One region of the Micromonospora sp. CPCC 206061 genome, then DNA from elsewhere that is predicted to be linked to it. Evidence: riboswitches for the same ligand, from Rfam matches in the RefSeq annotation. Region 1 holds a riboswitch; each other region holds the start of a gene.
What was found. A riboswitch is a leader RNA that binds a small molecule or an ion and turns the genes downstream of it on or off. The one in region 1 is predicted to bind S-adenosylmethionine.
Positions count from the first base shown of each region.

Region 2: linked by a shared signal. The riboswitch ahead of thrC (threonine synthase) and the one ahead of V6V89_RS25800 (GNAT family N-acetyltransferase) in region 1 are both predicted to bind S-adenosylmethionine.
Region 3: linked by a shared signal. The riboswitch ahead of V6V89_RS14885 (aminotransferase class V-fold PLP-dependent enzyme) and the one ahead of V6V89_RS25800 (GNAT family N-acetyltransferase) in region 1 are both predicted to bind S-adenosylmethionine.

Region 1 is NZ_JBAKHX010000044.1:25,919-30,633, forward strand. It holds gene V6V89_RS25790 (branched-chain amino acid ABC transporter permease) at 1-302, opposite strand, end outside; gene V6V89_RS25795 (amino acid ABC transporter substrate-binding protein) at 306-1,526, opposite strand; SAM riboswitch class IV at 1,766-1,881, shown strand; gene V6V89_RS25800 (GNAT family N-acetyltransferase) at 1,901-2,512, shown strand; gene V6V89_RS25805 (hypothetical protein) at 2,543-2,770, opposite strand; gene V6V89_RS25810 (hypothetical protein) at 2,884-3,255, shown strand; gene V6V89_RS25815 (SMI1/KNR4 family protein) at 3,381-4,187, opposite strand; gene V6V89_RS25820 (mycothiol transferase) at 4,222-4,623, opposite strand.
Region 2 is NZ_JBAKHX010000017.1:32,066-36,780, reverse strand. It holds gene V6V89_RS14800 (GNAT family N-acetyltransferase) at 1-578, opposite strand, end outside; gene thrC (threonine synthase) at 859-2,151, opposite strand; SAM riboswitch class I at 2,164-2,302, opposite strand; gene V6V89_RS14790 (ABC transporter permease) at 2,370-3,233, opposite strand; gene V6V89_RS14785 (alpha/beta fold hydrolase) at 3,233-4,715, opposite strand, start outside.
Region 3 is NZ_JBAKHX010000017.1:52,701-57,415, reverse strand. It holds gene V6V89_RS14900 (AI-2E family transporter) at 1-193, opposite strand, end outside; gene V6V89_RS14895 (GroES family chaperonin) at 339-677, shown strand; gene V6V89_RS14890 (PrsW family intramembrane metalloprotease) at 668-2,023, opposite strand; SAM riboswitch class IV at 2,416-2,535, shown strand; gene V6V89_RS14885 (aminotransferase class V-fold PLP-dependent enzyme) at 2,546-3,742, shown strand; gene V6V89_RS14880 (FUSC family protein) at 3,725-4,715, opposite strand, start outside.

The sequences.
Region 1 (4,715 bases):
GCGAACGTGAGCAGGACCGACATCATGGTCAGCGTGGCCGCGCGAAGCCGGGAGATCAGCAGCCGCTGCATCGCGACACCCAGGACGAAGAAGAGGGGCACCGTCCCGGCCAGCGACACCAGCGGGTCGATCCCGGTCTCGCGGTGGAAGTACCAGGCGAGGTAGGCGGCCAGGATGAGGAACGCGGAATGCGCGATCATCACCACTCGCATGACTCCGAAGTAGAGCGTCAGGCCGGCCGCCAGGAGGGCGTAGAGCCCACCGAGCAGAACGCCGAGGATGACGCTCTGGAAGGTGAGCACCGGTCACCAGTTCGGTTTGGGAAAGACGAACTCGGCTTCCTTCTGACTCTCCGGCAGCACGATCTGGATCTCGCCGTCGACGTACTGCTGGATCATGTGGGCACTCTGCGGGCGCCCGGCCTTGTCCCAGTTCAGCGGGCCGACCACGGTCTCGACCGTGTTCCCCCGTAACCAGTCGACGAGCTTGCGCTGGCAGTCGCCCTGCTCGGCGCAGCCCGCCGCCGCGACGGCCGCGGCTACGACCTGGCCGGTCGTGTACGCGTTCGCCTCATCCTCGCCGGGCGGGGTCCCGAACTGCGCGGTGTACTTCTGCACGAACTCCACGTTGCTGGGAAACTTCGCCTTCTCGGTGTAGCCGGTGGGCGCCAGAATGCCCTCGGTCTTGGCCCCGATGGCCTTGGCGAACTCCGGGTTGGTCGGCGCGGTCGAGAAGGCGGCCAGCTTCGGCTGGTAGTTGAGCTGCTGGAGGGCGACGATCAGGTTGACCGCATCCTGGTACTGCGTGCCGCCGACCACCATGTCGGCCTTGGAGGCGGCGATCTTGGCCGCGATGCTGCCGAACTCGGTCGTGTTCGGCGGGTAGACCTCGTCGACCACGGTCCGGATGCCGGCCTGCTCCAGCTTCTCCTTGAGACCGTACGCCGTTCCCTGCGCGAACGGGTCGTCCATGGCCGCGTACGCGACCGTCTTCGGCCGCTGGTCCGCCGGCATCTTCACGATGTACTCGGCCAGGTGGTTGTAGTGGTCGTCGGCGACAGCAGGGGCGGCGTAGAACAGATTCTTGAAGCCTTGCTCAAAGACCTGCGGCGCGGCGCCGGCCGGCTCGACGAAGAGCATGCCGTACTCCTCGGCCACCCGAGCGGCGGGAATGACAAGGCGAGTGGAGAACGGCCCGAAGACCAGGTCGACGGCGTCCTTGCCGAGCAGTTGCTCATAGTCGGACACGACCCGGTCGGCGTTGGACTGGTCGTCCAGAATCTTCAGCTCCACCCGCCGGCCGAGCAGACCGCCGTTGTCATTGACGATCTTCGCCCAGGCCTCGTAGCCGCGCTGCACGCCCTTGCCAGGCTCGGAGAAGTCCCCAGTCAGCGGCAACGAAACGCCGATGGTTATAGGGTCAGCGGCTGAGTCGCCGGAGTCGTCGGCGCCGGAACACCCCGCCAGCGCGAGCGCCGCGACCGCGGCGCTCGCCACGATGCGCAGCCGGGCTTCAGTTGCGGCCATCTTTGTGCTCCTCGCGTCGACGATACGAGAGCTCCTTACGGAAAACGCTTTCATACCATAGATTTTCTTCTCTACATGAGCAACACCGTGGCCGTGCGGCCACGGTGCCGCCAGCGTGTGATCACCTGCCCGCGCGTCCGAAGGCAGGCGATCTTTCCAATAAGGACGGTGTCTTCTCACACTTCCGCCGCTTTCGCGGCTTTCGCCGAACGGTTGATCGTGCTACGGTCACGGCCGTAGGTCATGAGTGCCAGCGTCAAGCCCCGGCTCGCTGGTCGGCAACCCTCCGTTCGCGGGCGGGGTGCTCCGGGTGAGGACCGGGCTCGGCACATGGGGTGTCGAGCAAGCCGCGACATCCAGGAGCTGCCTCGCCCATGACTTTGTCATTTGGCGCCACAGCAACGCCCGATGAGCGAGACGCGCCCGCCGGGCCGGCGCGGTTCCGCCGCGCCAGCGAAAACGACGCCGATCAGATCGCGCTACTGCATGCTGACAGCTGGCGCCGCCACTACCGCGGTGCCTACGCCGATTCGTTCCTCGACGGCGACGTGGTGGCCGACCGCCGCTGCGTGTGGTCGGCACGGCTAGCCGCACCTACCAACAGCGAAACGGTCCTCGCCGAGCAGGGGCGCCACGTGCTGGGCTTCATCCACGTCGTGTTCGACGAGGACCCACAGTGGGGCAGCCTCGTCGACAACCTGCACGTACGGCACGACAGCCGCCGGATGGGCATCGGCACGCAACTGCTTCGCCGCGCCGCCCGAGCCGTCACCCGGCACGGAACTGGCAACGCGATGTATTTGTGGGTATTGCAGCAAAACACCGCCGCGCAGCAGTTCTACCGCTCGTGTGGCGCCACTTGCGGCGAGACAACGCTGGTGTCGCCGCCCGGTCAAGACCCCAAGCGACTCCACGGCAAGCCAAGCAAGCTGCGCATGATCTGGCCAGACGTAGCGAGTCTGTTCCTACTCGACAACCAGCGATAGCGGCTGGGTGCGGGCTGGCGTGCCCATCGGTCAACCGCCCGGCCAGCGGGCGGGCGAGGGTGTCCAGCCGTGTCCAGTCTCAGCCCCAGCCCGGACGGGCCTGCGCACCTCGAGGTCCGCGCTGTCTGCCGCGCTGCCCAGCGAGCTGCTGGCCGGCACCCAGCTGACGGTGGTCGACAAGCCGGTGGGCGCCTTGTCGGTGCGGCACAACACGACCGGAGCAATCGGCGTTACCACCGCCGGGCATTGCAGCGGCATCGACACCATCGTCGACCCGGCGCCGAATCCGGACGTGAACCACCCCTTCCCGTTCCAGCTCGAGCACCAGGGAACGTGGGGGGGACATCGAGTGGCACACCTCGTCCACGGCGATGCCGGACGACTTCTACGCGACCACGACCGAGATCCGGGACGTGGCGGCGGTCGAGCCGCAGTCCGGCATCACGGTGGGCGAGTCGGTCTGCGTGTTCGGCCGGTCTTCGAACGTGCGAGGCTGCGACACGACGGTCACCTTCCCGGTGTCTTCGTGCACGCTCAACGGGATCACCTATGGCCAGCTCACCTCCATGAGCGGTCCGGGCACGATAGCCGGCGGCGACAGCGGCGGCGGTTGGTCGTTCAACTTCACCGCCTACGGGTCCACAACCGGATGGTGCAACTTCGGTGACAACATCGGTCGGGCCGTGTGGAGCGCGGCCGACCGGTACGACGAGGCCATCGGCGTCTCGGTCCGCACGTCGTAGCCGCCCGGCGGGGCGGTCGGTGGTGGAGTCGGTGGCACCGGCTCCACCACCCGCGTGTCGCCGGCAACCCGGCCAGGCCCACCGGCGCGCCTTCGGGGCGCCCGATGCCCGCACGCCTATCCGCGCTACTGCGCCAGGGTGCGCGGTAGAGCTTCGATCCACGCGGTGAAGCTGTTGGCGATGGGGCGGACGGCGGGATGTCCGTGGTCGTAGTAGAGGACCGGTGGATCGTCGGCGGTGTCGGGGCCAAGCTCCTCGCGGAGGTCGAACAGAACCTGGTCGCCGTCGGCGTCGAGCCAGTACTCGCCGATACACAGCATGCCCTGGGTGGGTAGGGCGACCCTCGCCGAATCATGCACAAACGGATGGGCCGAGGTCATCTGCAGTGTGTCACCGACGACGACCTCAGAGACGCATCGCAGAAAGGTCCGATAGGCGCCGGGCAGCCGTAGACCCAGGTCCTGTTCGAGCCGGGCCAGTGCGGCATCGTCCAGTCCCGGCCGGCACTGGTCGACCTCGTCGATGTTGGCCTTGAGGAAGCGTGCAAAGCGCGGAAAACGACCGGCGAGGGCGTTGACTACTGGGACGAACTCCGCGACCTTGGCTGCGGTCGCCGCGGCCTGCTCGCGGTGAACCTGCTCTAAGGCCACTTGCCAGTCCCGGTGATATCGATCGGATCGGTCATACGCGACGCCAAGCAGGTCGAGCACCCGACAGGCACCCTCCTGGCTGTAGTGGGCGGCGAAGCTCGGACCGTGGCCGATGACGCTTCTGGGCTTGAGGCGCAGAAACACTCCGGGCGGCGCCAACGCCTTCACCTCCTGACCATGCCGCTCCCACCACTCCAGCCAGTCCTCGGGATCCGTCCGCGCCTCGGCCAGAGCCTGGAAAACGGCGGCATACCGGCCGAGTGGATGCTGTTGATCTTCCATTCGAGTCCTCTTGCCGTGGAGAATGTCGGCGTACTCAGTGGTCGGAGGGTTGTGCGGCAAGGCGGTCGAGCCGCCGAAACCTGCCGGCTGCGCTCCGGCTCCGCTGACATGCCGCGAGGTACAGCGCACGGAACTGCTCAACGGACTCGCGTCGAGCGGAGTTGAAGTCCCAGTCGGGATCCGCCTCCAACGGCGCCGACGCCCACGGCTCCGGCATCGCCACTCCCAACAGCTTCTTCTGAAACCACAGGTCCTCCACATGGCTCAGATGCTTGACGATGCCGCCGATCGTCAACTTCGTCGCCGGCAGCAACTCGCGGCCAGCGTCAACGTCGCTGACCCCCGCGAGCGCTGTCAGGACGCAGTGCCGGTGGAAGTCAAGAAACTGTTCCAGCGTGGTGCGCTCATCAGCGGCCACGTTGGGAAAGGCAACCATGCGACGATCGTCTCACGCGCCTTAGGGCGGCCGGTCGTCGCTTGCACACAATGGCCAGATGCGCCATCGTGCGGGGTGTGCATGCCCGGCTG
Region 2 (4,715 bases), on a different contig from region 1:
AGATCGTCGGGCGTCGCGTCTCGCCACAGGACGAGGGAATAACCGGCTGACTTGGCGCGCGCCGCCGCGAGCATCGCATCGAGCGCCTCGTGGTCCAGTGTGGTGACATCGAGCCGCCGTCGAACCTCCTGGAGCGCGGGCTTGGCACCCATCGCCTCCGCGAACGCCCCACCGGCTGGGTCGCGGGCCACACCGCCGGGAAGAGGCTCCAGCGCCATGCCCGCGATCCGCTTACGGCCGAGACCGCGGGCCACGCCCATCGCGTACTCGAACAGGGCCCGCCCGACGCCGCGCCGCCGGTGGTCGGGGTGTACCGCGAGTTCGAGCTCGGCGTTTTCGAGGTTGTCGAGCTGCGGTAGCCCGATCTCCACGTATCCGGCGGGCACGCCGTCGAGGTACGCCAGGGCGTGTTGGAAGCTGTTGCCCGGCCAGGGATGGCGGAGCATCCCGAAGAACCGTTTCTCGGTCATCGGCGGGAAGTCTGGGATGTCGGCGGCGACCGCCGCCGCCATGATCTCGCACGCCTTGTGGGCGGCTGCGTCATCGGCGGGGTCGAGTGGCGTGACGGCGATGTCCATGCTCACGAGGGTCTCGCCTGAGCCGACTGTTCGCGACCGAATTAGTCCGAGGAGGAGGTGGCTTAACAGTTTGGTCGGGAGGGACGGACGCACAGCGCCTCCGGCGCTGGGACGTTAGAACTACGAAAGCCTACGGCGACCGCCCTCCCGCACGGAGCATCCTGCGTCGTCCCGATGGCGCCGTCAAGTCCTCTGAGCGGTGTTTCTCCACGGACGGCAAATTCATGGCTACGGAATGCAACTCCCATCCCGGTGACTCCGCGTCCACCTGCCGGTTGCACTAATGCAGCAGGCCAGCCTCACGGGCGCCGCGCAGCGAGGGCTTGATCCGGTACGTCGGGCCGACCTGAGCCGCGACCGCGTCGAGGGTCTTGAGCCCCTCGCCGGTGTTGTAGACGACGGTCTCGGCCTCCGGGTCGAGCTTGCCCGACTCGACCAGTTTGCGCAGGACGGCCACGGTCACGCCGCCGGCCGTCTCCGCGAAGATCCCGGTGGTGCGGGCGAGTTGGCGGATGCCGTCCCTGATCTCGTCGTCGTCGGCGTAGTCCATCCAGCCGCCGGTGCGCCGCACCGCCTCCAGGGCGTACAGGCCAGCGGCCGGGTCGCCGATGTTGAGCGACTTGGCGATGCCGGTCGGCTTCACCGGGGTGATCTCGTCGACACCGCGGTGCAGCGCGTCGGCGATCGGGTTGCAGCCCAGCGACTGGGCGCCGAAGACCCGCCACCCGTTGGCCGGCGCCTCGACGAGGCCGATCTCCACCAGCTCGCTGAACGCTTTGTCGATCTTGGTGAGCAGCTCGCCACTGGCCATCGGGATGACCACCTGCTCGGGGAGTCGCCAGCCGAGCTGCTCGGCCACCTCGTACCCGAGGGTCTTGGAACCCTCCGCGTAGTACGGCCGGACGTTCACGTTGACGAACGCGGTGTCTTCGAACTCGTCGGTCTCCACGAGCTCGCTGCACAGGCGGTTGACGTCGTCGTACGAGCCGTCGATGGCCACCAGGTCGCCGCCGTACACCGCGGTCGTGATGATCTTGCCCGGCTCAAGGTCGCCCGGGATGAAGACGATCGACGGGACGCCCGCGCGCGCGGCGTGCGCGGCCACGGAGTTCGCGAGGTTACCGGTGGAGGCGCAGGCGAACCGCGAGAAGCCGAGCCCGCGTGCCGCGGTCAGCGCCGCCGACACGACCCGGTCCTTGAAGGAGTGGGTCGGGTTGGCGCTGTCGTCCTTGACCCACAGCGGCCCGCGTACGCCAAGCTCGGCGGCGAGGGCGGGCGCGGCGACCAGGGGCGTGAAGCCGGGATCGAGCGTCACCCGGGTGGCCGGGTCCTGCCCCGCGGGCAGCAGCGCGGCGTACCGCCAGATGCTCTTCGGACCGGCCTCGATCTGCGCCCGCGTCACCCGCGCGAGCGCGGCCTGGTCGTAGCCCACCTCCAGCGGGCCGAAACACTCGTAACAAGCGTGCTGCGCGACGAGGGGGTACTCAGCACCACAGCCGCGACAGACGAGCGCGCGGGCGGGGCTGGGCGGTACGTGGGTGTCGGTGACCGGAGCGCCGAGAGTCGACGTCATAGCGAGGCCCTTCTCTCATCTTTCCCAGCGCCGCACCGTGCGGCCGGGGACGGAATTGGCACCTGCCACGCGTGGCCTCGTCGTCGAGTCACATGCGCGGTGGTTGCCGGGGCGTCATCGGGCCGTGTCCCTCAGCCCCTCTGGATGAGGTGTTCAGTTGTGGTGCAAGTGTAACGGCCGCTTGACCCGGCCGGGCTTTCTCAGTGATGCCGATCACGCTATGAGACGACGTCCTTACGCGTGAAGCGCCAGAAGGCCAGCGACCAGAATATCGTCGCGTACGCCACCGCTGAGATGGTGCCCTTGACGATGTCATCGGACTGCACCGGCGTCGAGAGCATTCCCAGCCAGGCATCGCCGTAGTGGGTCGGCAGCAGGTTGCGCAGCCCGCCCAGCGCCGTGATCTGGTCGAGGATGCTCGACACGATGAAGAGCAGCACGGCCCCGCCCACCGCGCCCAGCGGCGCGTCGGTCGACACCGACAGCAGGAACGCCAGCCCGGCCACGACGAGCAGCCCCACCGCCAGGTACCCGAGGATGCCGAGCAGCCGCAGCAGGCCCTCCCCGGCCGGGATGTCGGCGGCCACCGTGCTGCGCAGCGGATCCCAGCCGTACCGAAGCGTGCCGATCAGCAGAGCGGTGCCGGCGAGCGTCAGCAGGGCGACCGCCGAGTAGGCGAGCGCCACGACCAGCTTGACCGCGAGCAGCCGCGCCCGCGGCACGGGCACCGCCAGCAGGTACCGCAGGCTCCCCCAGCTCGCCTCGCTGGCGATCGTGTCGCCGCAGAAGAGGGCGACGACGACGGTCAGCAGGAAGCCGGCCGATACGAAGAGGGTGAAGAGCGTGAAGTTGAGCCCACCGCTGGTGGCCAGCTCGACCAGGCTCGAAAACTCGCCCCCGCCGTTGTCGTCGTCACCGGTACCCCCGAACTGGAACGCCGCCAGGATGACCAGTGGCAGCAGCACCACGAACGCGAGCGCTAGCTGCGTGCGCCGGCGAGACGCCTGCCGGCGCCATTCGCTCCGGATCGTCAGGGTGCGACCGGGCCGGTAGCCGGTCGCCGCGCCATCGAGTACCGCCATCACCGGTCACCGCTTCCCCGGGTCTCGGAGCCCACCAGGGCCAGGAACGCGTCTTCGAGCCGCCGCCGCGGCACCACCCGGTTGACCCCGACGCCGGCGCGGACCAGCTCGGCCACCACCTCGCTGCGTGGGCTGCCGTCGATGTCGACCACCAGGCCGCCGTTGCCGTCCCACGCCACCGAACGCACCCCGTCGAGCCGGTCCAGCACCGCCTCGGCGGCGTCGACATCGGTCACGTCGAACTGGACGGTCGGCGAATCGCCCACGATGTCCTCCACCGGGCCGGACGCCACGATCTCGCCCTTGTTGACCACCACCGCGTGGGTACAGGTCTGCTCCACCTCGGCCAGCAGGTGGCTGGAGACCAGCACCGCCCGGCCGTCCGTGGCGTACCGCTTGAGCACCCGGCGCATCTCCGCGATCTGCGGTGGATCCAGCCCGTCCGTCGGCTCGTCGAGCACCAGCAGCTCGGGCAGGCCCAGCATGGCCTGTGCGATCGCGAGGCGCTGCTTCATGCCGTGGCTGTACTTGCGCACCTTGCGGTGGATCGAGTCACCGAGCCCGGCGATCTCGACGGCCTCGTCGAAGTGGGCGTCCGCCAGAGGGCGGCCGGTGGCCCGCCAGTACGCCTTCAGGTTCTCGACGCCATTGAGGTGCGGCAGGAAACCGGGCCCCTCGACGAGCGCGCCCAGCCGGGACAGCACCGGCGAGCCCGGCACCAGGCGGTGGCCGAAGACGTAGATCTCGCCACCACTTGGCTGGGTCAGGCCCATCAGTACCCGAAGCGTGGTGGTCTTGCCGGCGCCGTTCGGCCCGAGCAGGCCCACGACCTGCCCGCGCTCGACCGTGAAGTCGACGTCGGACACCGCGACGAAGCCGTCCGCGTACTCCTTGCGCAGATGGTCGACGACGAGCGGCGTGTCCGCGTACTCCTCGCGGACGGAGGTGTCGGTGCGGCGATGCCTGCGCCGCGCGATCGCCACGACCACCGCCAGCCCGAGCGCCACCGCCGCGAGCAGCGCGGCGAGCACCCAGCGCCACAGCGCGGCGGTAGTGGCGATCGGCTCCGCCGCCGCGATGGTCGGCAGGGTGACGCTGTCGCCTGCGCCGAGCGCGACGGTGTAGACGGCCGGCTCGACCGGTGTGGCGTAGCCCTGGTCGGAGGTCGCCACTGAGACCCGCAGCGTGTGGCCGGCCTCGATCCGGCGCACGATCGCCGGCAGCGTGACCGTGATCGGCTGCGCCTCGGCGATGGTGGTGGGTAGCCCGGTCAGGCGAACCGGGGCGATGAGGCCGCTGGGCAGCGTGGCCGTCCCATTCGGATCGACGTCGTACAGCTTGACGAAGACCACCGCCTCGCCGCTCGGGGACGCCGCCCGGATCGACACGGTCGGCGAGCCCGCCACGTCGATCGCCGCGGCCAGAGGCTCGGACTCGAAGTGCGTGTGCTGGCCGGGCAGGTCCATAGCCACCCCGGCCACC
Region 3 (4,715 bases), on a different contig from region 1:
CGTGCGGGACGTCGGCGTCGTCGCGACTCGCCGTCGTCGGGTGCAGTTCGGTGGACGGGGCAACGTCCGGCGGCGGCTCGTCGCGGTATCCGCCGTTGCCGTTGCCGGCCTCGGCGCGGCGCGCGCGCACCGACTCCTTACCAGCCTCGTACGCCCGGCGCAGATTTGCCCGCACCCGCTCTACCCGGCTCAAGGGCTCCTCCTCGCTGGAGAAATCAGCTTCCTAACGTTAGCCCGGGGTAACCGGCCGATCCCGCCCATCAGACCCTGAGTCTTCCCCCACATCATCAGGGGCTACACCCGCAGCGGCCAGGTACTTGACACGGTAGCGTTCGGTCGTGACCGCCGATTCCGACATCGAGCACGGCCTGCCGATCCGGCTCCTGCACGACCGCGTACTCGTCCGACTGGAGGGCAACGAGGGAGAGCGCCGATCGAGCGTCGGCATTGTCATCCCCGCCACCGCCTCGATGGGGCGCCGCCTCTCCTGGGCGACGGCCGTGGGCGTGGGCCCGCACGTCCGGTCCATCGTGGCCGGTGACCGGGTGCTCTTCGACCCCGACGAGCGGTCCGAGGTCGAGTTGCACGGCCGGGAGTACGTGCTGCTGCGCGAGCGCGACGTGCACGCCGTGGCCGCCCAGCGCGTCGAGCCCGACTCGACCGGCCTTTACCTATAAGTCGGGTAAGGCGGTGGAGGCGGGGGCGGGGGCGCCATCACAACCGGGATCGGCACGACCGGCTCGTCGGGCGCGTCGACCATGCGGGTGACCCCGTCGGGAAACGTCAGGTGATACCGAGCGCCGTCCCAGACCGCACGTGGCGCCTGCGGGTCGCGGCCCACGAAGACGCTGCGGTACCCGGCGATCTCGTCGAGCAGCCGGCGCTCCTCGGCCGCTGCCCGGGCGGCGCCCTGTGGGGTGCGGTCGAGGCCGCGCCGCATCTCGTCGCGCAGCAGTGCCAGCCGGGTCGCGGCGAACTGGTACCCGCGCATCGCCCGGAGGCCCGCGTCACCCGCCACCCGGCGGGCCCACCGCCGCGCGGAGTGCCGCCGCCCGAGGCTGCCGAGCGCGGCGACCTCCGGCGGTGACAGCCACCCTGCCTTCACGTAGTCGGGCAGCGTGCGCTCGGTCAGCCGGCCCTCCCAGCCGCGCAGCCACACCGCGAAGCCCACCATCGCGAGGAAGATCGGCACCATCACACCGATGTAGCCGTACAGCAGGATCAGGTTCTCCCCCGTCACCTGCACCAGCGTCGGCACCAGGTTCCACGTGCCGTGCAGGATCATCGCGAGCAGCAGCCCGGCGACCGGGGCGAGCAGGCGCACGCGGCGGTCGCCGGAGCGGGCGGCTATGCCGAGCCCCACGCCGGTCATCGAGGTGAAGAGCGGGTGGGCGAACCCGAAGACCAGGATGCGGCCGATGAACAGCGCGAACACCATCTGTGCCCCGGTCGCCGGCCCGTACTCGTCAGCGCCGGCCGCATAGCCGTGCCCGCCCAGGTACAGGATGTTCTCCACCATCGCGAACCCGACGGCGGAGAGCCCGCAGTAGACGATGCCGTCCGTGATGCCGGACCACTCGCGGCGCCGAACGAGCAGCAACAGCAGCGGCCCGAGTGCCTTGGTGATCTCCTCGATGAAGGGCGCGACGAGCACCGCGACCAGCGCGTCCGGTATGCCCTCGCGCTTGAAGAGCCACGACATCGTCGAGTTCACCGTCAGTGACGCCAGGGTCGCTACGAACGCACCCCAGGTGAAGCAGAAGGCGAGATAGCGGACGGGCTCCGGCTCGTACCGGTCGAGCCACATGAAGCAGGCGATCAACGCGGGCACCGGCAGGATGGCCGCCACCAGGCCGACGATCAGGCCGGTGACCCCGATGTTGTATCCGAGGAACACCAGCATGCCGATCGCGCAGATCGCGATGAAGGCGATGACCGCCCCGATCTGGAGCCCGCGCTTCAGCCCGCGCCGCGCAGGCGTGGTCGGCAGCGGCGGCGGAAGGGGCGGAGCTGCGACGGCCATGCGGCCAGCCTAGCGAGCGCGCGCCGTCCGCAGACCGCACCAAGCGTCGGGAGCGAAGCGACCAGAGCGACTGCGGTCTACAGGACGGCCCCCAAGCGCGCGAGCGACCCGAGCGCAGCGAGGGCATCAGACACAGCGAGCGCGCGCCGTCCGCAGACCGCACCAAGCGTCGGGAGCGCAGCGACCAGAGCGACTGCGGTCTACAGGACGGCCCCCAAGCGCGCGAGCGACCCGAGCGACCCGAGCGCAGCGAGGGCATCAGACACAGCGAGCGCGCGCCGTCCGCAGACCGCACCAAGCGTCGGGAGCGCAGCGACCAGAGCGACTGCGGTCTACAGGACGGCCTCCGGGAGCCGGCCGGTCGCCCGAGCCGCAGGCTATGCTGGCCCTCAGGTCACGAGCGCCAGCGTCAAGCCCCGGCTTGCTGGCCGGCAACCCTCGTCGAGTTCGCGGTGGGGTGCCCCGGGTGATGACCGGGTCCGGCTGGACGGTCCGCCGGACAAGCGTGGACTCGGAGGCATCATGACCGCCGTTCTTGGCGTACCCGACCAGATCAACCTCGACTACGCCGCCACCGCGCCGTGCGCCCAAGCCGCCGCGGACGCCGTCGCCGAGCTCCTGCCCTGGTACGGCAGCGTGCACCGGGGCGCGGGCGCGCTGTCGCGCAGGTGCACGCTGGCCTATGAACGGGCGCGGGAGGCTGTCGGCGACTTCGTCGGTGCCCGGCCCGACGATCACGTGATCTTCACCCGCAACACCACGGACGCGCTCAACCTGCTGGCTCGCGCGCTGCCCGCGGGTACTCCGGTGGTGACGTTCGGCGCAGAGCACCACGCCAACCTGCTGCCCTGGCCGGTGGGTTCGGTGCGGCTGCCGGTACCCGACTGTCCCGGCGCGGCGATCCGCTCCGTCGATGCCGCCCTGCGCGAGCTGGACCGGCCCGCGCTCGTCGCGGTCACCGGCGCCAGCAACGTCACCGGCGAGCGCTGGCCGATCGCCAACCTGGCCACCATCGCACGGCGGCACGGCGCCCGGATCGCGGTCGACGCTGCGCAGTTGGCTCCGCACGCGCCGATCGACATCGCCGCGCTGGGCGTCGACTACGTGGCGCTGTCAGGGCACAAGCTGTACGCGCCGTTCGGCGCGGGCGTGCTCGCGGGGCGCGGCGACTGGCTGGACGCCGCGCCGCCGTACCTGGCCGGCGGCGGCGCCACGACGCATGTCGGCGCCGCGACTCACGACGTGCGGTGGGCGGCGGGTCCGGCCCGGCACGAAGCGGGTACCCCCAACCTGCTGGGCGCCGTCGCGTTGGCTGCCGTGTGCACCGCACTCGACTTCGAGGCGCTGCACGAGCGGGAGCAGGTTCTTCTGCACCGGCTGCGGTCTGGGCTGGCGGATATCCCGGGCGTGGCCGAGCTGCGCATGTTCGCGCCGGACGCCGACCGGGTGGGCATCGTGTCCTTTGTGGTCGCCGGGCGGGACTCCGCCGAGGTGGCCGCCGAACTGGCCCGTGACCACAACATCGGCGTTCGGGATGGGCTGTTCTGCGCGCATCCACTGGCCCGCCGGCTGATAGCAGAGGCCGCCGCGCGCGCCGGGCGCCGCGATCTCCCACCGACCGCGCTGCGCGCCAGCATCGGACTGGGCACCTCACCGTCCGATGTAGACGCACTGCTCGGCGCCCTGGACCGGCGGCGAGGGCTACGACTTGTCGCCTGAACGATCGGGCACGTGGCGGCCGACGGCCCGGCGGACCAGGCGGCGTGCCTCGTCGGCGCCGACGCCGGACGCGCGTACGAGGTCGATCGCCGTCGACCGCACCTGCGCCACGATCACGCTGCCGGAGAAGCCCACCCCGGCGGCGTACGCGAGACCGGCCTCGCTCGCCGCCCGCAACGCCCGCTCCCGGCACGCCACCGGTTCGGCCGCCTCGGCCAGTTCCTTCTCCAGCCAGGTCACCGACTCGCCGAGCGACCGGACGGCGTCCACCAGATGCTTGGGCGCGTCCTCACCGTCGCCGATCAGCGCGATCGCCCGCCGGACCAGTACCCGGCCGTTGCGCAGCGCCCGCGCAGCGTGTTCCGCCCCATCGACGTACTGGTTCAGGGCGCCCCTGGTCCGCCACCTCGCTGGCGCGAGCGCCGCCGTCTCGCTGGCCGCGTCGATGGCCTCCTGGAGGCGCCGCACGTCCCCCTCTGAGGTGCGCAACCGGGCCAGCACGGCCTCCGCCCGCTCGCCGTCGCGTGCCGCCAGCGCATCGGCGATTTCGATCAACCCATGAGCGAGTACGCCCAGCGCCGGTCGCGCCGCCCGACCGACGACCGTGAGCGGGTTGAGCGGCAGGAGCAGCGCCATCACACCCAGGCCGACGAGGCCACCGACCATGGCGTCCACGAACCGCCCGTACGAGATGCCGTTCGACGGCGGGGTGAGCGTCGCCACGAGAACCGCCGAAGAGGCGGCCTGGGTGATCAGCGCCGACCCGCTGCCGACGAAGATCGCGGTGACGATGGCCAGCGCCACCACCAGTCCGATCTGTGCCGGTCCGGTACCGATCAGGTAGATCAGCACGTCGCCGACCGCGATGCCGATCGCCACACCGAAGACGAGCTCGAACGCGCGCCGCAGCCGCTGCCCGACGGACACAGCGAGCGTGATGACCGCGGCGATCGGCGCGAAGAACGGCGCCCGG